3 regions of the Nissabacter archeti genome follow, and region 2 is predicted to be linked to each of the others. Evidence: predicted binding sites of a transcription regulator. Region 2 holds the regulator's gene; each other region holds the start of a gene.
The links. The regulator CRP, encoded in region 2, controls carbon source genes, mostly activating them, when cyclic AMP is high. The targets are predictions, from matches to a motif close to ATGTGANNNNNNTCACAT.
Positions count from the first base shown of each region.

Region 1: the regulator CRP is predicted to act here: its motif matches at 3,151-3,168, upstream of cdd (cytidine deaminase).
Region 3: the regulator CRP is predicted to act here: its motif matches at 3,726-3,743, upstream of JK232_RS03290 (PTS mannitol transporter subunit IICBA).

Region 1 covers NZ_JAERKB010000008.1:189,728-196,997, reverse strand. The annotation lists gene artJ (arginine ABC transporter substrate-binding protein) at 1-667, shown strand, start outside; gene artQ (arginine ABC transporter permease ArtQ) at 677-1,393, shown strand; gene artM (arginine ABC transporter permease ArtM) at 1,393-2,061, shown strand; gene JK232_RS12570 (arginine ABC transporter substrate-binding protein) at 2,301-3,032, shown strand; gene cdd (cytidine deaminase) at 3,229-4,110, shown strand; gene JK232_RS12560 (NAD-dependent malic enzyme) at 4,343-6,040, shown strand; partial or broken gene sanA (outer membrane permeability protein SanA) at 6,219-6,953, shown strand; gene mglC (galactose/methyl galactoside ABC transporter permease MglC) at 7,196-7,270, opposite strand, start outside.
Region 2 covers NZ_JAERKB010000002.1:341,861-349,130, forward strand. The annotation lists gene ppiA (peptidylprolyl isomerase A) at 1-158, shown strand, start outside; gene JK232_RS04270 (YhfG family protein) at 322-492, shown strand; gene JK232_RS04275 (putative adenosine monophosphate-protein transferase Fic) at 482-1,084, shown strand; gene JK232_RS04280 (aminodeoxychorismate synthase component II) at 1,117-1,692, shown strand; gene argD (bifunctional acetylornithine/succinyldiaminopimelate transaminase) at 1,848-3,065, shown strand; gene JK232_RS04290 (YccS/YhfK family putative transporter) at 3,055-5,193, opposite strand; gene crp (cAMP-activated global transcriptional regulator CRP) at 5,257-5,889, opposite strand; gene JK232_RS04300 (OsmC family protein) at 6,221-6,628, shown strand; gene JK232_RS04305 (phosphoribulokinase) at 6,660-7,270, opposite strand, start outside.
Region 3 covers NZ_JAERKB010000002.1:98,306-105,575, forward strand. The annotation lists gene glyS (glycine--tRNA ligase subunit beta) at 1-919, shown strand, start outside; gene JK232_RS03275 (helix-turn-helix domain-containing protein) at 1,042-1,326, opposite strand; gene JK232_RS03280 (DUF3053 domain-containing protein) at 1,644-2,360, shown strand; gene JK232_RS03285 (DsbA family protein) at 2,572-3,357, shown strand; gene JK232_RS03290 (PTS mannitol transporter subunit IICBA) at 3,881-5,809, shown strand; gene mtlD (mannitol-1-phosphate 5-dehydrogenase) at 6,005-7,150, shown strand; gene mtlR (mannitol operon repressor MtlR) at 7,256-7,270, shown strand, end outside.

The DNA.
Region 1 (7,270 bases), on a different contig from region 2:
CATCCGCTTCGCCACCGAAGCCTCCTACCCGCCGTTTGAATTCATGGATGCCAACAACACCATGCAGGGCTTTGATATCGATCTGGCCAAAGCGCTCTGCCAGGAGATGCAGGCTAACTGCACCTTCACCAACCAGGCGTTTGACAGCCTGATCCCAAGCCTGAAATTCCGCCGGTTTGACGCGGTGATCTCCGGTATGGACATCACGCCGGAGCGGCTGAAGCAGGTGGCGTTCACCAAACCTTATTATGACAACTCTGCATTATTCATCGCCCAGAAAGGCAAGTTCGCGGACCTTGCAGCGCTGAAAGGCAAGCGCGTAGGTATGCAGAACGGCTCGACCCACCAGAAATTCCTGACCGAGAAACACCCGGAAATTACCCCGGTGCCGTATGACAGCTACCAGAACGCGGTGCTGGACCTGAAAAACGGCCGCCTGGACGCGGTATTCGGTGACACGGCGGTGGTGAACGAGTGGCTGAAACAGAACCCGAACCTGGGCGCAGTGGGGGATAAAGTCACCGACGCCGCCTACTTCGGCACCGGCCTCGGCATCGCCGTACGCCAGCAAAATACCGAGCTGCTGACCAAACTGGACGCCGCACTGGCGAAAGTGAAACAGGACGGCACCTACCAGACCCTCTACCAGAAATGGTTCACGCAGTAATCTGCCGCGATGACTGAATTCCAACCGTTACTCAGTGCCGCCGGGATGACCGTCGGCCTGGCACTTTGCGCACTGCTGCTCGGGCTGGCGCTGGCGATGCTGTTTGCCGTCTGGGAATCGGCACGCTGGCGTGCGGTCAGCTGGCTCGGCACCGGGCTGGTGACGCTGCTGCGCGGGCTGCCGGAAATCCTGGTGGTGCTGTTCATCTACTTCGGCTCCTCGCAGCTGCTGCTGATGCTGTCAGACGGCTTCACGCTCAACCTCTTCCTGTTCCAGGTGCCGGTGCAATTGCCGATTGAGAACTTTGAGGTCAGCCCGTTCCTGTGCGGGGTGGTGGCGCTGGCGCTGTTGTATGCCGCCTACGCCTCGCAGACGCTGCGCGGCGCGCTGAAAGCGGTGCCGCACGGCCAGCGGGAGTCGGGCCAGGCGCTCGGCATGAGCAAGTCTGCGATCTTCTTCCGGCTGGTGATGCCGCAGATGTGGCGGCATGCGCTGCCCGGCCTCGGCAACCAGTGGCTGGTGCTGCTCAAAGACACCGCGCTGGTGTCACTGATCAGCGTCAATGACCTGATGTTGCAGACCAAAAGCATCGCCACCCGCACGCAGGAGCCGTTTAACTGGTACCTGATTGCCGCGGCGATCTATTTGGTTGTGACCCTGTTCAGCCAGTTTATCCTGCGGCGCATTGAACAACGCACCACCCGTTTTGAGCAGAGGCCGCACTGATGCTTGAGTATTTACCTGAGATCCTCAAGGGGTTGCACACCAGCCTGACGCTCACGGTGGCGTCGCTGATTGCCGCGCTGGTGCTCTCCCTGCTGTTTACCCTGGTGCTGTCTTTGAAAACGGCGGTGTTAAGCCCACTGGTGCGGGTCTACATCACGCTGTTTACCGGCACGCCGCTGCTGGTGCAGATTTTCCTGATCTACTACGGGCCGGGGCAGTTCCCGTCCATCCAGCACTATCCGTGGCTCTGGAGCCTGCTCTCCCAGCCGTGGCTCTGCGCGGTGCTGGCGCTGTCGCTGAACAGTGCCGCCTACACCACCCAGCTGTTTTACGGCGCGGTGCGGGCCATCCCGGCCGGGCAGTGGCAATCCTGCGAGGCGCTGGGCATGTCGAAGATGCAATCGCTGCGCATTCTGCTGCCGTTTGCCTTCAAGCGCGCCCTCTCCTCATACTCCAACGAAGTGGTGCTGGTGTTTAAAAGCACGTCGCTGGCCTACACCATTACGCTAATGGAAGTGATGGGCCACAGCCAGCTGCTGTATGGCCGCACCTATGATGTGATGGTGTTTGGCGCAGCGGGCATCGTTTATCTCTGCGTCAACGGCCTGCTGACGCTGCTGATGCGGCTGGTGGAACGCCGGGCGCTGCGGTTCGAACAGCGCAATTAACCCCCCAGGGGCGACCGGTTCGCCCCTTTTTTTCGGCCCGCAAACCCTGTTTTCCCGCCTACAGACTCTCCCCTTGTGCAAAATTCACGCACTTATTTAATTTTTTAAGCGAATTTATTGCATAATAATTCATTTGATGTCAGCGTAAGGGGTATCCCGGCAGGGGTGGCCCGGCACGTTCCGCCCGCTTGCGCCCTGCTCCGTGGGAACCCAACAGATAACAATAAAGGAGTGCCACCATGAAAAAATTGCTGCTTGCCGCCCTGCTCTCCGGTGTGGCCTTTACTGCCGGCGCGGCTGATACTATCCGTTTTGCGTCGTCTGCAACCTATCCGCCGTTTGAATCCATGGATGCCAATAACCAGATTGTCGGGTTTGATATCGATCTGGCCAACGCACTGTGCAAACAGTTGCAGGCCAACTGCACCTTCACCAACCAGGCATTTGACAGCCTGATCCCGGCGCTGAAATTCAAGCGTTTCGATGCCGTGATCTCCGGCATGGACATCACCCCGGAGCGCCAGAAGCAGGTGGCCTTCACGGCACCTTATTACGCCAACTCGGCAGTGGTGATTGCGCCGAAAGGCAAATACAAGACGCTGGCGGATCTGAAAGGCAAGCGCATCGGCATGGAAAACGGCACCACGCACCAGAAATACCTGCAGGAGAAGCACCCGGAAATCACGACCGTGGCCTATGACAGCTACCAGAATGCGATCCTTGACCTGAAAAATGGCCGTCTGGATGGGGTATTCGGTGATACGGCGGTGGTGAACGAATGGCTGAAAAATAACCCGAACCTGGCCGCCGTGGGTGAGCACGTCACCGACCCGCAATACTTCGGCATTGGCCTCGGCATTGCGGTGCGGCCGGATAACACCGCGTTACTGGAGAAGCTGAACGGCGCGCTGACCGCCATCAAAGCGGACGGCACCTACAAAGCCATCAACGACAAGTGGTTCCCGCAGTAACCGCCTCTCCCCCACCCTGGTGGGGGATTTTTTTCCCCTTTCCCTGCGCTGGCCGTTGCCCCTGAAGATGCGCGATATCTCTCATTTTCAGCCTTTGATTACACTGATTTCATCAATAGTGTGACAGGCATCACATTGCAATCCTTTGCGGCTCCCTATATTGGTCAGCCGAACTTTGTCATGAGATGGACTGACTATGCATGCACGATTTCATACCGCCTTTTCCGCGCTCTCCATAGAGCTTGCCACGGCCCTGGAGCCGCTGCTGCGCCATGATGATTTTCCGGCGTTCCTGACGGCGGCCGAGGTAGACAAACTGGCGCAAGAGAGCGGCATGGACGAAGACGCGCTGGCCTTTGCATTGCTGCCGCTGGCCGCGGCCTGCGCCCTGACGCCGGTGTCACATTTTCTGGTCGGGGCGATTGCCCGCGGCATCAGTGGTAACTGGTATTTCGGTGCCAATATGGAGTTTGCCGGTACGCCGTTGCAACAAACCGTGCACGCAGAGCAGTCGGCCGTGACTCACGCCTGGCTGCGCGGTGAGCGCGAGCTGACCGCCATCACGGTGAACTACACCCCCTGCGGCCACTGCCGCCAGTTTATGAACGAGCTGAACAGCGGCACCGATTTAATCATCCATCTGCCGGGCCGCGCGGCTGCCCGCCTGGGCCACTATTTGCCGGATGCCTTTGGCCCGCGCGATCTGGCGATCTTCACCCTGCTGATGGATCAGGTCGATCACGGTTACAGCGCCGAAGGCGATGCGCTGGTGAAGTATGCGCTGACGGCCATCAACCAGAGCCACGCGCCGTACAGCCAGTCGCACAGCGGCATCGCGCTGGAAGGCGCTGACGGGCGCATCTTCCCCGGCCGCTACGCAGAGAACGCCGCCTTTAACCCCAGCCTGCCGCCGTTGCAGGCCGCTCTGAACCTGATGAACCTGGCCGGGGGTGACTGCAATGCCATCACCCGTGCGGTGCTGATTGAACGCCGCGATGCGCTGCTGACCCAGGCGGACGCTACCCGCGCCACCCTGGCCGCGCTCGGCTGCACCGATCTCACTGTGGTACACGTCTGACCTTCTGCCCGGCCGTGCCCTGGCCGGGCTTCTTCGCCTTTTGCTTTCCCCTGCCCCCGGCGTTCCTTCCCGGTCTGCTGTGCGTTTTCTGTTAAAAAGGACAACCTGCTGTAAGTTAATGCACGGTTCGCGGATTTTTTGTCAAAGCCTGATAACAATTGCTGTACATATCAGCATTATCTTTTAGGATCAGCGCAGAAATTCCTTACCTCAGACCGTGAAGAGTAGATCAATGGAACTTGAATACGAGAGCAAACGCCCCCTTTACATCCCTTATGCCGGCCCGATTCTGCTTGAATTCCCGCTGCTGAATAAAGGCAGCGCCTTTACCGAGGACGAGCGCACCCATTTCAACCTGCACGGTCTGTTGCCGGAAGCGGTAGAAACCATTGAAGAGCAGGCCGAGCGTGCCTGGCGCCAGTTCCAGGATTTCAAAACCGATATTGATAAGCACATCTACCTGCGCAATATCCAGGACACCAACGAAACCCTGTTCTACCGCCTGCTGGATGCCCACCTGAGCGAGATGATGCCGATCATCTACACCCCGACGGTCGGCCAGGCCTGTGAGCACTTCTCTGACATCTACCGCCGCGCGCGCGGTATTTTCCTCTCCTACCCGAACCGTGACCACATCGACGACATGCTGCAAAACGCTACCAAGCAGAATGTGAAAGTGATCGTGGTGACCGATGGCGAGCGTATCCTGGGGCTGGGCGATCAGGGCATCGGCGGCATGGGCATCCCGATCGGCAAGCTGTCACTCTACACCGCCTGCGGCGGCATCAGCCCGGCCTACACCCTGCCGGTAGTGCTGGATGTCGGCACCAACAACCCGCAGCGCCTGAATGACCCGCTCTACATGGGCTGGCGCCACCCGCGCATCACCGGCGAGGAGTACAGCGAGTTTGTGGACATGTTCATCCAGGCGGTGAAACGCCGCTGGCCGAACGTGCTATTGCAGTTTGAGGACTTTGCCCAGGCCAACGCCACGCCGCTGCTGAACCGCTACCGCGACGAGATCTGCTGCTTCAACGATGACATCCAGGGCACCGCCGCCGTGACCCTCGGCAGCCTGATCGCCGCCAGCCGTGCCGCCGGTTGCCGCCTGCGCGACCAGACCGTGGCCTTCCTGGGTGCCGGTTCGGCCGGGTGCGGCATCGCCGAGCAGATCATCGCCCAGATGAAATCGGAAGGGCTGAGCGAAGATGAGGCGCGCGCCAAAGTCTTTATGATCGACCGTTTCGGCCTGCTGACCGACAAACTGCCGAACCTGCTGGAATTCCAGGCCAAACTGATCCAGAAAAGTGAAAACCTGCTGGAATGGGACGTCAACAGCGATGCCATTTCGCTGATGGACGTGGTGCGCAACGCCAAGCCGACCATCCTGATTGGGGTCTCCGGCCAGCCGGGGCTGTTCACGGAAGAGATCATCCGTGAAATGCACCGCCACTGCCCGCGCCCGATTGTGATGCCGCTCTCCAACCCGACCTCCCGCGTGGAAGCGCGCCCGGAAGATATCCTGAAATGGACGGACGGTGCGGCGCTGGTGGCGACCGGCAGCCCGTTTGCCCCGGTGCATTACAAAGATCAGGTCTACCCGATCGCCCAGTGCAACAACTCCTACATCTTCCCCGGCATCGGGCTGGGCGTGCTCGCCTCCGGCGCCACCCGCGTCACCGACAGTATGCTGATGGCCGCCAGCCGGGCGCTGGCTGACTGCTCGCCGCTGGCGACCGAAGGAGAAGGCTCGCTGCTGCCGGACGTCAACGACATTCAGGGCGTGTCCAAAGTGATCGCGATGGAAGTGGGCAAAGCGGCGCAACTGCACGGCGTGGCGATGGTCACCTCCGAAGATGCGCTGTCGAAGGCGATTGAGCACAACTTCTGGCAACCGCAGTACCGCAGCTACAAACGCACCTCGTTCTGAGGCGCGGCATTCCACACCGGCAAGGGGGCTCCCCTTGCCTTTTTTATGCCCGTTACCTGCCCAAGCTGATGAAAAACCCAGCGAAACATGCGCGGAAACGGGACATGCCTTGCGTCAGGCAAACAGGTAAAGTAGCCTTGGAACCCCTACCTTTCCTCATCCTTTAAAGGCAAAAACCATGTGGAAACGCCTGATAGCCAGCTTTTTACTCATCGTGACGGCGATGGGCGTGGCGGCTATTGCGCTGGATCGCTGGGTGAGCTGGAAAACCGCCAACTACATCTATGAAGATGTGCAGGTGCTGCCGCACCGGCAGGTCGGCGTGGTGTTGGGTACCGCCAAGTACTACCGCACCGGCGTGATTAACCAGTACTACCTCTACCGTATCCAGGGCGCGATCAACGCCTACAACAGCGGCAAAGTGAAATACCTGCTGCTGAGCGGCGACAATGCCCAACAGAGTTACAACGAGCCGATGACCATGCGCCGTGACCTGATGGCCGCCGGCATCCCGGCCGGCGACATCGTGCTCGACTACGCCGGCTTCCGCACGCTGGACTCGATTGTCCGCACCCGCAAAGTGTTCGACACCAACGACTTTATTGTGATTACCCAGCGTTTCCACTGCGAGCGTGCGCTGTTTATCGCGCTGCATATGGGGATCCAGGCGCAGTGCTATGCGGTGCCGTCGCCGAAAAACATGCTGACGGTGCGGGTGCGGGAAATTTTCGCCCGCCTCGGCGCGCTCAGCGATCTCTACCTGCTCAAGCGCGAGCCGCGTTTCCTTGGCCCGTTGATCCCGATCCCGGCGGTGCATGCCATCCCGGACGACGCGCAGGGCTACCCGGCCGTGACGCCGGAGCAACTGCTGGCGCTGCAACAGCGGCTGGCGCAGGAGCGCCAACAGGAGCAGGAGAAACAGCAGCGCGAGGCGCAGGCGAAACAGCAGCGTGAGGCGGCGCAGAAGCAGGCGGAGGAACACGCCGCCCAGGAGAAAGCAGCGCAAGAGAAAGCCGCCCAGGAGGCCGCCGCGCAGCCACACCCCGGCCACCTGTTGCCGCCGCCGGACACCCCACCCGCCCCGCTTCCCTGATCCACAGACGCAAAAAAGGGCGACCGGAGTCGCCCTTTTTGTTGAGTGCTGTCTGCTGCCGGTTACTTCTTCTTCGCGTATTTCAGCGAGTCGAGCGCCACGGCGAAGATAATGATGCCGCCCTTGATGATGTACTG
Region 2 (7,270 bases):
ACGGCCAGCGTGATTTCGGCTACGCCGTTTTTGGTAAGGTCGTCAAAGGCATGGACGTGGTAGATAAGATCTCGCAGGTGAAAAGCGAGAACGTCGGCCCGTACCAGAATGTGCCGTCCAAACCGATCGTTATCCAGTCCGCCAAAGTTCTGCCGTAACCTGCTGTCAGGCCGGCCATCACGCCGGCCTGATACGCCCGCCTCGCGATAATCCTTTCTTCCGGCCCGCTTCCCCCGATACCACTGTCTATACTTAGCCGCATACCGGCAGGCATTGTCCTGCTATTACCGGAGGCATCACCCGCCCAAAAGGAGGTCTGCTGTGGCGAAGAAAATGACGCAGAAACAGAAAGAGAAACTGTTTCAGCAACACCGAAATGCCAATTTCCAGGCGAGCATGGCGCTTGATGGCTATCAGGTAGAAGCCGTTGCGCTCTCTGCGGAGCAGGCGCTGGCACAGCTTGAGCAGGTGAGGGCAAAGTATGAACGATAAGTTTGGTGACGGGGCCGATCCCTATCTGTATGCCAACTCACAGGTGCTGAAAAATAAGCTGGGCATCCGTAAAGCGGCCACCTTGCGTGAAGCGGAGCTGGCGCTGACACCGCTGCGGGCCGCCACCATTGAGCTTGGCCCGCGTGAGTGTGGGTTGCCGCACTTGTGTGCCATCCATCAGGCCCTGTTTCAGGATCTCTACGCCTGGGCCGGTGAGCTGCGTGAGATGGATATCTACAAACAAGACACGCGTTTCTGCCACTTTGCCTATATCGAAAAAGAGGGCAATGCGCTGATGCAGGCGCTGGAAGATGAGGATTACCTGGCGGATCTGCCGCGTGACACGCTGGTGGAGCGCCTGGCCTATTACTATTGTGAGCTGAATGTGCTGCACCCGTTCCGTGAAGGGAATGGCCGTGCGCAACGCATCTTCTTTGAGCAACTGGTGATTCACGCCGGGTATGTGATCGACTGGTCGCAGACCGATCATGCCGCCTGGGTGGACGCCAATGAAAAGGCTGCCTTTGGCGACCTCACGGCGCTGACGGCCATCTTCAATAAAGTCGTGAGTGAACCCGGCGAAAATGCGTAGAATTGCCCGGAGATAGTTTGCCGGAATGACTTATGCTGTTGCTGATAGATAACTACGACTCCTTCACCTATAACCTGTACCAATATTTCTGCCAGCTTGGGGCAGAGGTACAGGTTGTCCGTAACGATCACCTGACCCTGACAATGATTGAGCAGATGGCGCCTGAACGGCTGGTGATCTCACCGGGGCCGTGCACGCCGGATGAAGCCGGGATTTCGCTCACAGCGATCCGCCATTTTGCCGGGAAATTACCGATTCTGGGCGTCTGCCTGGGGCATCAGGCGATGGCGCAGAGTTTTGGGGCGAAGATCGTGCGGGCGCGCCAGGTGATGCACGGGAAAACCTCGCAGATTACGCATGACGGGCAAGGTGTATTCCGGCAACTTAATCAGCCGCTGACGGTAACGCGCTACCATTCCCTGGTGATTGACCCGGACAGCCTGCCGGACTGTTTCAGCGTGACCGCCTGGACAACCCGTGATGGTGCGCGGGATGAAATTATGGGCATCCGCCATCGCAGCCTGCCGCTGGAAGGCGTGCAGTTCCATCCTGAAAGCATCCTGAGTGAACAAGGATTACAGCTGCTGGATAATTTTCTTCAGCTGTAATGTTCCGCCTGGGTAAAACGCGCGGTTATTTTTCTATACAGTGGCCTTTCAGGTTGCCTGAGTGTGATTTATTATGCATATTTCGTGATTATAATTTCACATGTTGACGCGGGCGAAGCTCGTGCCGGCTGATCTAACGGCAGATGGAGAGCGGTATGACAGATAAAGCAGCAGTAGGGCGCGACACCTTTGATCAGGTAATTTTGCCTGTTTATGCACCGGCGCAGTTTATCCCGGTAAAAGGCAAAGGCAGCCGCGTCTGGGATCAGCAGGGCAAAGAGTACGTAGATTTCGCCGGCGGCATCGCGGTGACGGCGCTCGGCCACTGCCACCCGGCGCTGGTGGCCGCCCTGCAACAGCAGGGGGAAACCCTGTGGCATGTCAGCAACGTCTTTACCAATGAACCGGCGCTGCGGCTGGCGCAAAAGCTGATTGATGCCACGTTTGCAGAGCGCGTGTTTTTTGCCAACTCCGGCGCCGAGGCCAATGAAGCCGCGTTCAAATTGGCGCGTTATTACGCCTCCCATCGCCACAGCCCCTACAAAAGCAAAATCATCGCGTTCCATAACGCTTTCCACGGCCGCACGCTGTTTACCGTGTCGGTCGGCGGCCAGCCGAAATACTCCGATGGCTTCGGCCCGAAGCCGGCAGACATCGTCCATGTGCCGTATAACGATCTTGATGCCGTGAAAGCAGTGATCGATGACCATACCTGCGCCATTGTGGTTGAGCCAATCCAGGGCGAGGGCGGGGTCACCCCGGCCGACCCGGCCTTCTTACAGGGGCTGCGTGCGTTGTGTGACGAGCATCAGGCCCTGCTGGTGTTTGACGAGGTGCAGAGCGGCATGGGCCGCAGCGGCAAGCTGTTCAGCTACATGAATTACGGCGTGACGCCTGACATCCTGACCACCGCCAAAGCGCTGGGCGGCGGGTTCCCGGTCAGCGCGATGCTGACCACCCATGAAATCGCCTCGGCGATGACGGTCGGCACCCACGGCACCACCTATGGCGGCAACCCGCTGGCCTGTGCGGTGGCTGAAGCGGCGCTGGATACCATCAACACCCCGGCGGTGCTGGCAGGGATTGAGGAGCGCCGCCAGCATTTCCTGCAGGCACTTGAGGCCATTAACCAGAAATATCAGGTGTTCAAAGAGGTGCGCGGCATGGGGCTGCTGATCGGCGCTGAACTCAATGACGCGTACCGCGGCAAAGCACGCGATATTCTGATGGCGGCCGCGGCGCATGGGCTGATGCTGCTGAACGCCGGGCCGGATGTGATGCGCCTTGCGCCGTCCCTGGTGATTGAGTTTGACGATATCAAAGAGGGCATGGCCCGGCTGGAGAAAGCGATCGCCACCGTCATTAGCGCGTAGCGGTCTCTTCGTCTTGTGTAACCGCCTCCGGGCGGTTTTTTTTGTCCTGTTTCAGGTGGCGGCTGAGCCAGATGCCGTGGTGCGGGCGCTGCGGCCAGGCCAGCGATGAAATGGTATTCATCACGCTGAGGTGGGAGATGATACGTTGCAGATGGCGCTCCATCTCGGTGACCGGCATGTCAGGCTCGCTCTCCGGTGCGCGGAACAGCGGGCGCTGGTTCTGGCTGCCCTCAGCCGGGCCGTCATACATCAGCCGCTGCTGACAGCTCTGAATGGCGATTTCGCTGGTTTCCAGATACGCCTGCGCGCGTTCTGCCGACAGCATGTCATGCTCACGCGCCAGGATCGTCATCGCGTTGAGGTGTTCCACAATCGACTGGCTGTGCATCACCCACAGGCGCATGTCCGCCAGGTAGCGGGAGTTAAAGCCCGGCTCCTGCATCGCCTGATTCAGCGAGGTGTACAGCGTGTTATGTGCCTGGTTGGCCATTACGCGCGTATAGGCCAGCTTCGCCGGGTCAGGGTTTTCCTGCAACAGCAGGCGGATGGCCTCCTGATCGGCTTCCAGCGCCTGGTAGGCATTTTCCCGCAGCAATCCGCTCTGCCATTGCGGCCAGAGCCATATGGTGCTGCCCAGCGCCAGCCCGCAGCCGAGCAGGGTATCCACCAGGCGGGGGATCAGGAAATTAATGCCGTTCTGCGTCACCAGTTGCAGGGTGTACACGGCGGTGACGGTCAGCCCGACCATCGCCAGCCCATAGTTTTTGCGCAGTACCAGATAGGAGGGCAGCATAATCAGCACCATCAGGCCCAGCATAATGCCCTGGTGCAATTGCAGGTGCAGCACCCCGGCGGCAATCACCAGCCCGGCCAGCGTGCCGACTGCCCGGTGCTGGATGCGCACGCGGGTGGCGTTATAACCGTTCTGAATGACCAGCAGGGCGGTCAGCAAAATCCAATAAGGTTTGGGCAGGTCAAAGAACAGGCCGAGGGTACTGCCGGTCGCCAGCATCACTCCCACGCGCGCCGCATTGCGCAGTGACATCGATTTCCACGACAGATAGCGGCGCAGCGCCGGCCAGAACGGCAGGCGGTTCTGGGCCGCCATCAGATCACGGCGGTAAAGCGGGCGCTGGGTCTGCAACAGGCGGGCGATACGGCTGAAGTGGTAATAGCAGAAGCGGCCGACCGGGTTGTCCTGGTAACGGTTGGCGAGCTTCTCCAGCGCCTGCAGCTCTTTGTCCATCGCGAACGGCCCGGGGCGGCGATGGTAGAGGATGTCGTCCGCCACCATCCGCAGCCGCTGGGCGATCACTTCCGCATTGCGGCGGATTATCGCTTCTGCCTGGCTCTGCGCCACCAGCTTCTGCACCTCTTCCGGCTGATGGAGGCTGACGGTAATGTGCTCTTGCAGATCCAGCGCCACCTGGAAGGTGCGGAACAGCTGTTTATTGTGCGGGTTATTTTCACTGGAAAGCATGTGCAGCTGCTGGTAGCTCTGGACGATAAGCTCCATCACTTTCTGCTGGCGTTTCAGCAGCGGCGGCAGCGCGGTTTCCGGGTCAGTATGCTGGGTCAGCAGGCTGTATTTCGCCTCCAGATATTCCCCCAGTTCACGGTAGAGCAGGCTTAAGTTTTCGCGCATCGGCTGCTCTTTCCACAGGCGGAACCAGCCCCAGGTAAACAGCCCGTACCAGACTGTCCCGAGCACAAACAGGCCCGGTGCCTGCCACAGCGGTGCCGTCCCGGCCATGCTCAGGGTGAAAATGGCCGCCACCAGGGTACCGTTCAGCAGGCGGCCGTGCAGCGGGCTTATCTCCCCGGTCACGCCGAGCAGCAGCGCCAGCGTCAGCATGATCAGCGGCAGCGGCCAGTGGGCATAGAGCAGCAGCAATTGCAGCACGAGGCTGCACACCGCGAACAGGGTGCCGCCGATGGCCAGCCGTTTGAAGTAACGTTTGTGCGGGGTATCGAGGCCGGCGATGTTGCAGCAGGCAGGGACCAGGGAGAACAGCAGGCCGGTTTGCAGCTGGCCGAACAGCAGGGCAATCGCCGCCGGCAGACAAAGTACCAGCGTTTGTCTGAGCGCGTAATTGACCTCAGGATGGTAGATAAGCCTACGCCACATGGGTGCTCACAAAGACAACGGCGCAGCGCGGGCGGGCCGCGTATGCGCCGTTTTTACGAGAGGTTAACGGGTGCCGTAAACGACAATCGTCTTACCGTGGGCGGAGATCAGGTTCTGATCTTCCAGCATTTTTAGGATACGGCCAACCGTTTCGCGGGAGCATCCCACAATCTGGCCAATTTCCTGACGGGTGATTTTGATCTGCATACCATCCGGGTGCGTCATGGCATCCGGCTGCTTGGCCAGGTTCAGCAAGGTTTGCGCGATCCGGCCGGTCACGTCCAGGAACGCTAAATTGCCGACTTTCTCTGACGTGACCTGCAGGCGGCGCGCCATCTGCGAGGAGAGGCGCATCAGAATATCCGGGTTAACCTGGATCAGCTGACGGAATTTTTTGTAGGAAATCTCCGCCACTTCACAGGCTGTTTTGGCGCGTACCCACGCGCTGCGCTCCTGGCCCTCTTCGAACAGGCCAAGTTCACCGATGAAATCCCCCTGGTTGAGGTAAGAGAGGATCATCTCTTTGCCCTCTTCATCTTTAATCAGCACGGCGACCGAGCCTTTTACGATGTAGTAGAGCGTTTCGGCTTTTTCACCCTGGTGAATCAGCGTACTTTTGGAAGGGTATTTATGAATATGACAATGAGACAGGAACCATTCGAGAGTAGGGTCTGTTTGCGGTTTGCCGAGAACCATTTGCTTTTATCCTCTGTTGTAATCGCTGCCCAAAATCACAGGGCTCAGAGTTCCCTGTACGGCGTTCTTAAAAAGAGATGCATTATTGTAGAGTATTAACTGTCTGATAATGTTGCAAGGTAACGGCCAAAAAGGAACCATCGGGCAGCCCCGCCGCTCCGTTAAAAACCTGACCTTGCTCCATACAGAACATTTTGTTTCGGGTTTGTTTTATCACAGCCAGAACCGGGTGTCTTCTGTTGTCTCGCTTCAGCATGATGAAGATCGGCCTGATTGCCTGTTTTAGTACGGCAAGGTAGGCTGTTTTAAGAAAATAACCGGAGAATGACGTATGCAGGCACGGGTTAAGTGGGTTGAAGGGCTGACGTTTATGGGCGAATCCGCCTCAGGCCACCAGGTTCTGATGGACGGCAATGCCGGTGATAAAGCGCCAAGCCCGATGGAAATGGTGCTGATGTCGGTGGGCGGCTGCAGCGCCATTGATGTGGTTTCTATTCTGCAAAAAGGGCGCAATGATGTGCGGGATTGCGAAGTGCGCCTGACGTCGGCGCGCCGTGACGAGGCACCGCGCACCTTTACGGAGATCAATCTGCATTTTGTGGTGACCGGCAAAGGGCTGACGGAGAAAGCCGTGGAGCGTGCGGTGAATCTGTCAGCGGAGAAATACTGCTCCGTCTCGCTGATGCTGGGTAAGGCCGCCGCGGTCACCCACAGTTTTGAAATTATCGCTGTCGGGTAATCTGACCGGGCGGCTCTTGCGCCGCCCGGCCTCAGATGATTTTCTTCCCTTCCAGCAACCGCTGTACCAGCGGCCCCATGATTAACTCCATCGCCAGCCCCATTTTTCCGCCCGGCACCACCAGCGTGTTGATGTGCGAAATAAATGATCCCTGAAGCATCGCCAGCAGGTAAGGGAAGTCGATAGAATCCAGCCCGCGGAAGTGGATCACCACAAAACTCTCGTCCAGGGAGGGGATCGCTTTGGCGGCAAAGGGGTTGGACGTGTCAACAGTGGGCACACGCTGGAAGTTGATGTGGGTGCGGGAGAACTGCGGCGTGATGTAATTGATGTAATCCTCCATCGATCGCACTACCGAATCCATGACCGCTTCACGCGAATGGCCGCGCTCGCTGGTATCGCGGATCAGTTTCTGGATCCACTCCAGGTTCACGATCGGTACCACGCCCACCAGCAGGTCAACATGCTGGGCGACGTCATGCAACTCCGTGACCACGCCGCCGTGCAGCCCCTCATAAAACAGCACGTCCGTCTCTTCCGGCAGCGGGTGCCACGGGGTAAACGTACCCGGCACCTGGTTGTAAGGCACCGCTTCGTCATAGGTGTGCAGGTATTTGCGTGAGCGGCCGGTGCCGTCTTTCC
Region 3 (7,270 bases), 240 kb from region 2:
GCACGCGCGCCGTGCCGGCCTGCTCTCCAAATGTGACCTGATGACCAACATGGTGTTTGAGTTCACCGACACCCAGGGCGTGATGGGGATGCACTACGCGCGCCACGACGGCGAAGCGGAAGATGTGGCCGTGGCACTGAACGAACAGTACCAGCCGCGCTTTGCCGGCGATGCCCTGCCGGCCTCGCCGGTGGCCTGCGCGCTGGCGATTGCCGACAAAATGGATACCCTGGCGGGCATCTTCGGCATCGGCCAGCACCCGAAAGGGGCCTCTGACCCGTTCGCCCTGCGCCGCGCTGCGCTCGGCGTGCTGCGCATCATCGTAGAGAAGAACCTGGACCTCGATCTGCAAACCCTGACGGAAGAAGCGGTGCGCCTGTACGGCGACAAGCTGACCAACGCCAAGGTGGTGGATGACGTGGTGGAATTCATGCTGGGCCGCTTCCGCGCCTGGTACCAGGAAGAGGGCCACGCGGTCGACACCATCCAGGCCGTGCTGGCGCGCCGCCCGACCCGCCCGGCAGATTTCGATGCCCGGATGAAAGCGGTGTCGCATTTCCGTGGCCTGGAAGCCGCCGCCGCGCTGGCTGCCGCCAACAAACGCGTCTCCAACATTCTGGCGAAATCCACCGAAACGCTGAACGACAGCGTGCAGGCGTCGCTGCTGAAAGAGAACGAAGAGATCCAGCTGGCTACCTTCGTGATGGCGCTCAGCAGCAAGCTGCAACCGTACTACGCGGAAGGCCGTTATCAGGAAGCGCTGGGTGAACTGGCCCAACTGCGTGAAGCGGTCGATAACTTCTTCGAAAAAGTCATGGTGAATGCAGATGACCAGGCCGTGCGTATCAACCGCCTGACCCTGCTGAGCAAATTGCGTGACCTGTTCCTGCAGGTCGCGGACATTTCGCTGTTGCAGTAACACACGCCTTATCAGGCAGATAAACGCCGGGCTAACTGGCCAGGCAGAAAAAAACCCGCTCCGGCGGGTTTTTTATTGGGCGGCCCCTTCAGCGAAGCGGGCAGGTGCGTCAGGCTGCCGGATTAGCTTTCCAGCAATTGACGGCTGAGATACGGGTTGGCATTCAGCAAACGCATCAGTTTCTGTGCGGTGGAAGAGGGGCGGCAACTGTTGGCTTCCCACTTTTTCACCTGCGCCACACTGACACCCATGCATTTGGCGAACTCATCGATTTGCATCCCTGCGCGTTCACGCAGCTTTTTCGGTTCCGGCAATTGGTCATTGCCTTGATTTGCCATCAAATTCCCGGCAGGTAATGCCCCATATTCAAAACTATCCAGTAATTCATTGAACAATTCACGATCCATAGTGGCTCCCGAAACTAGCTGTTACGACGACATTCAACAACCGTCATTCCTTTTTGCTTAAAACTATAAGCACTAAGACTATAAGCCAGAATTCGCCGGGGAGGGGGAAATTTTGTGCATATTTTGCTGTTATTTTGTCCCTGAATTGTCACTTTTCCGAACATATGCCGGGAAAACCCGGCGAATTTACCGCTGGATCGCGCTCGCAACCCTGCACAGGATGAGTACCTTCTCAACGGCAGATGATCTATTCTTAGGGCACAAAACATGCCCGCACAGTGGGCGGAAATCATGGACATCGAAGGGGAGTTGGGCACATGGCAGCAGGGATTAACAGCAGAACCGTTGCGCGCTGGATGGCGCCGTTACTGGCACTTATGGTGGTATTGCAGCTCACCGCCTGTGGCGACAAAGAGGGCGACGAGCGCAAGGCGTTCATCGACTACCTGCAAAACACCGTGATGCGCAGCGGGCAGAACCTGCCGACGCTGAGCGAAGACCAGAAACAAAAACTCGGCAACTATGCCAATGATTATCAGGTGCTGGTGACCTTCTCCCGCCAGATGAAACAGGGCATCAACAACAGCCTGGGGCCGGTGGTGAACACCCTCGGGCAGATCCGCGTGCCGCAGGATTATATGCAGCAGCATGATACCCTGGCGCAGGAGCTGGGCGCGCTGAACATGCTCGGCCAGCAGATCCAGACGGCCAAAGCGCAGGCCGACACTGCGCACGCGGCGATGAAACACCCGGACGATCTGAAAGGCATCTACAACCAGGCGTATGACAACATCGTGACCCGCCCGGCCAACGGCATTATGCCGGTGATCCCGGCGCTGGCAGGGTTCGCGCAATCCGTGGTGCAGGTGGGGGATTACCTGATCCAGCAGGGGAACCAGGTCACTTTCAGCAATAACCAGGTACAGCTTCAGACCCAGCAGCAGGTGACGCAGTACAACACCATGATGTCAGAGCTGACAACGAAACAATCGGCGCTGCTGGCGGCGCAAAAAGCGATGCTCGGCCAGTTCTGATCGCCTGCCGTACCCAAGCCACCTGCGGGTGGCTTTTTTACATCCTGCCTCTCAGTGAAGCGTGCGTGAGAAAATGTGGTCGTTTTTGACGACCGGCAAAGCAGCGGATACCGTAGGCTGCGAACTTCACCAGACAACGTGATGTCGCCGGAAAAGTGCCTGCCGGAAAACACCACGCCGCCGGGAAACGTGATAACCAGAAGGAAATGCTATGAAATACCCTGTAATGACGCTGGCCAGTGTGCTGATGCTGGCACCGGCTTTGTCCCACGCGGCGGATGCCCCCGCCTTTACGCCTGCCCAGCAGGAAGCGATCGGCAAAATTGCCGCTGACTATCTGGTGCAGCACCCGGAAGTGCTGGTGCAGGCCAGCCAGAAACTGGAAGCGCAACAGCAGGAGCAGCAGCAACAGGCGTCACTGAATGCGGTGCTGCAAAACAGCGAGGCGTTGCTGAATGACGCTGACACCCCGGCCATCGGCCCGAAAAATGCCAAAGTGGCGCTGGTGGAGTTCTTCGATTACCAGTGCGTTTATTGCAGCCACATGGCCCCGCTGGTGGAACAGACAGTGAAAGCCAACCCGCAGGTGCGGTTTGTGTTTAAAGAGTGGCCGATCTTTGGCCAGCGCTGGGAGCCGTCCATCACTGCGGCGGAAACCGGCATGGCGGTCTACAAAGAGAAGGGCGCAGACGCCTACTTCGCTTACCACAATGCGATTTACCATACCGGCCATGATGAGGGCAAACTGACGCAGGCTGACATCACGGCTGCCGTCAAAGCGGCGGGTGCTACCCAGCCGGATGAAGCCACCCGTAACAAGACCCACGCCGCGCTGGCGAAAACCGACGATCTGGCGCGGGTGCTGGGCTTCAGCGGCACCCCGGCGTTTGTGGTGATGCCGACCCAGGGCGCAACGGCGCAAAACAGCACCGTGTTGCCGGGCGCAGTGTCAGCGGAAGCGCTGCAAACCGCCATTAACAAAGCGCAGGGTAAATAACCCCGGCGGCCTGCCCTGTGCACAGGGCAGGCCCGCGTCCTCGTTCCCCCCGGTTTTCCCCTCTTTTCGCCCGCTGCCGCTGCGATAACGCATTCATCTGCCTGCCATCACATTCTTTCAGAATTCATCACATTGTTGGCTGGATTGGCTACAGTTGGGTGTAGGACAAATCTTAAGCAGTTCGTTGGCGTCTCAGTGATAAATAATTTGTGAGAAAAATCACAATTTCGAGAAAAATCGGCATTTAACAAATGTGATACATATCACGGTTTATTCTGTCAGTAACCGGTTTACCGGGCTATCTTGCGGTTCTTTAAGGCAATTTTGTGATGAGCGTCACGCTATGTACCGGGTTAACCGGGGCTATAGTGTGAGGTAGATCACAAAAAGGCGGGGCGCTACGCGTGCAAAAAAGAGCGTGGTAGAGTCCGCCCTGCATACGGCAAAAGCGACGGGTTCGCCGTCCCGTCTCAACGACTTCACGCGCTCTTATTGGCAGCGCGTATCAATAGGGGTGTGTTTTATGTTTTCACCAGACGTTAAGGTCAAAGTCCAGAATTTTGGCCGCTTTCTGAGCAACATGGTGATGCCCAACATCGGCGCATTTATCGCCTGGGGGATTATCACCGCACTGTTTATCCCAACCGGCTGGTTGCCGAACGAAACCTTAGGCAAGCTGGTCGGCCCGATGATCACCTACCTGTTGCCGCTGCTGATAGGCTACACCGGCGGTAAACTGGTGGGCGGTGAGCGCGGCGGCGTGGTGGGCGCGATTACCACAATGGGCGTGATCGTCGGCGCAGACATGCCGATGTTCCTCGGCGCGATGATTGCCGGCCCGCTCGGCGGCTGGGCGATCAAACGCTTCGACCGCTGGGTAGACGGCAAAATCAAAAGCGGCTTCGAGATGCTGGTCAACAACTTCTCGGCCGGCATCATCGGGATGCTGCTGGCGATCCTGGCGTTCCTCGCCATCGGCCCGCTGGTGGAAACCCTCTCCAAGGTGCTGGCGGCCGGTGTGCACGTCATGGTGGTCAATAACCTGCTGCCGCTGACCTCCATCTTTGTCGAACCGGCGAAAATCCTGTTCCTCAATAACGCCATTAACCACGGGATCTTCTCGCCGCTGGGCATCCAGCAGGCTACGGAAGCCGGGAAATCGATCTTCTTCCTGATCGAAGCCAACCCCGGCCCAGGCATGGGCGTGCTGGTGGCCTACATGTTCTTTGGCCGCGGCAATGCCAAGCAGTCTGCGGGCGGTGCGGCGATTATCCACTTCCTCGGCGGCATCCATGAGATCTACTTCCCGTATGTGCTGATGAACCCGCGCCTGCTGCTGGCGGTGATCCTCGGCGGGATGAGCGGCGTCTTCACGCTGACCCTGCTGAACGGCGGCCTGGTCTCCCCGGCCTCTCCGGGTTCCATCCTGGCGATTCTGGCGATGACGCCGAAAGGCGCGTATTTCGCTAACCTGTGCGCCGTCGTTGTGGCCTTTGCTGTCTCCTTTATCGCGTCTGCCATCCTGCTGAAAAGCACCAAAGCGAAAGAAGAAGACGACCTGGAAGAAGCCACCCGCCGGATGCATGACATGAAAGCCCAGTCCAAAGGCGGCCAGCCTGCGGCGGCCACGGCAATGGCGAATGACGGTGACATGAGCACCGTGCGTAAAATCATTGTGGCCTGTGACGCCGGTATGGGCTCCAGCGCCATGGGTGCCGGTGTGCTGCGCAAAAAAGTGCAGGATGCGGGGCTGAAAAATGTGTCAGTAACCAACAGCGCCATCAACAACCTGCCGGATGACGTCGACCTGGTGATCACCCACCGTGACCTCACCGAACGCGCGATGCGCCATGCGCCGCAGGCCCAGCATATTTCGCTGACCAACTTCCTGGACAGCAAGCTCTACAGCGACCTGACCAACCGCCTGGTGGCGGCCAATAACAGCAGCCTGCACCAGCAAAAAGTGATCACCACGCTGGATGACAGCTTTGACGCCACCGAGCAGAACCTGTTCCGCCTGACGGCGGCCAACGTATTCCTCGGCCAGCAGGCCAGCGACAAAGAACAGGCGATCCGCTTCGCCGGTGAGCAACTGGTGAAAGGCGGCTACGTGCAGCCGGAATATGTAGAGGCCATGCTGGCGCGTGAAAAGCTCACCTCTACTTACCTGGGTGAGTCGATCGCGGTGCCGCACGGCACCATTGAGGCGAAAGACCGGGTGCTGAAAACCGGCGTGGTGTTCTGCCAGTACCCGCAGGGCGTGCGCTTCGGCGACGAAGAGGATGAGGTGGCGAAACTGGTGATCGGCATCGCTGCCCGCAACAATGAGCACATCCATGTGATCACCAGCCTGACCAACGCGCTGGATGATGACACCGTGATCGCACGGCTCTCCACCACCCGTGACGTGCAGGAAGTGCTTAACCTGCTGACCGGAAAACAGGTCGCCTGACCCTGAACAGACCGGGCCGTAATGGCCCGGTTGCTATTTATAGGTCAGTGCGGTTATAGGGCAGTGCGGGTTATAGGGCACGGCACGTTATCGCGATAGCGTGCCGCAAGATTCAGGGGAAGGGCGGGCACTGCGCGCTTCCCGCTTTTCAGGTTTGTGACGTGCAGTATCGTCACTCGTTTTAAGGATGACATGATGAAAGCATTACATTTTGGCGCCGGGAATATTGGCCGCGGCTTTATCGGGAAATTGCTGGCAGACGCCGGGATTGAGCTGGTGTTTGCAGACGTGAACCAGACCGTGCTGGACGCGCTCAACAGCCGCGGCAGCTATGATGTGCACGTGGTGGGCGAGCAGGCGCGTGTGGAGCCGGTGAGCAACGTCTCCGCCGTCAACAGCAGCAGCCAGGAGGCGATTGACCTGATCGCATCGGTTGACCTGGTCACCACCGCCGTCGGCCCGAACATTCTGGAACGCATCGCCCCGGCCGTCGCCAAAGGGCTGGTGAAACGCCACCAGCTCGGCAACCAGCAGCCGCTGAACATCATCGCCTGTGAAAATATGGTGCGCGGCACCAGCCAGTTTAAACAGCACGTCTATGACGCCCTGCCGGAAGAAGAGAAAGCCTGGGTGGATGAGCACGTCGGCTTCGCGGATTCCGCCGTCGACCGCATCGTGCCGCCTGCCGCTGCCGGCAGCACCGACCCGCTGGAAGTCACGGTGGAAACCTTCAGCGAATGGATTGTCGACAAAACCCAGTTCGTCGGCCAGCCGCCGCAGATCGCCGGCATGGAACTCACCGACAACCTGATGGCCTTTGTGGAGCGCAAACTGTTCACCCTCAACACCGGCCACGCCATCACCGCGTACCTCGGCAAACAGGCCGGGCACGCCACCATCCGTGATGCCATCCTGGACCCGGCCATCCGCAAGGTGGTGAAGGGCGCGATGGAAGAGAGCGGCGCAGTGCTGATTAAACGCTACGGTTTCGATGCAGAAAAACATGCCGCCTACATCAACAAGATCCTGGGCCGGTTCGAAAACCCCTATCTGCAGGATGATGTGGAACGCGTCGGCCGCCAGCCGCTGCGTAAACTCAGCGCCGGTGACCGCCTGATCAAGCCGCTGCTCGGCACACTGGAGTACAACCTGCCGCACGCCAACCTGATCACCGGTATCGCGGCAGCGCTGCACTACCGCAGCGAAAGTGACCCGCAGGCCGCGGAGCTGGTGGACTTGCTGGCGAACCTCGGGCCGCAGGGCGCGTTGTCCCAGATCTCCGGCCTGCCGGCAGACAGCGCGGCGGTGGCCGAAGCGGTTGAGGCATATAACGCCCACTAACCGCGAAATGTGGTAAAAAGAGCGGCTGGCGGCAGGGTGCCGTCAGCCGCCCGCACTGTTTTTCACAACACGGGGGCGTTGCCTCCGCCCGTATGGAGGCCAGGTATGGCCGGGTTTCCG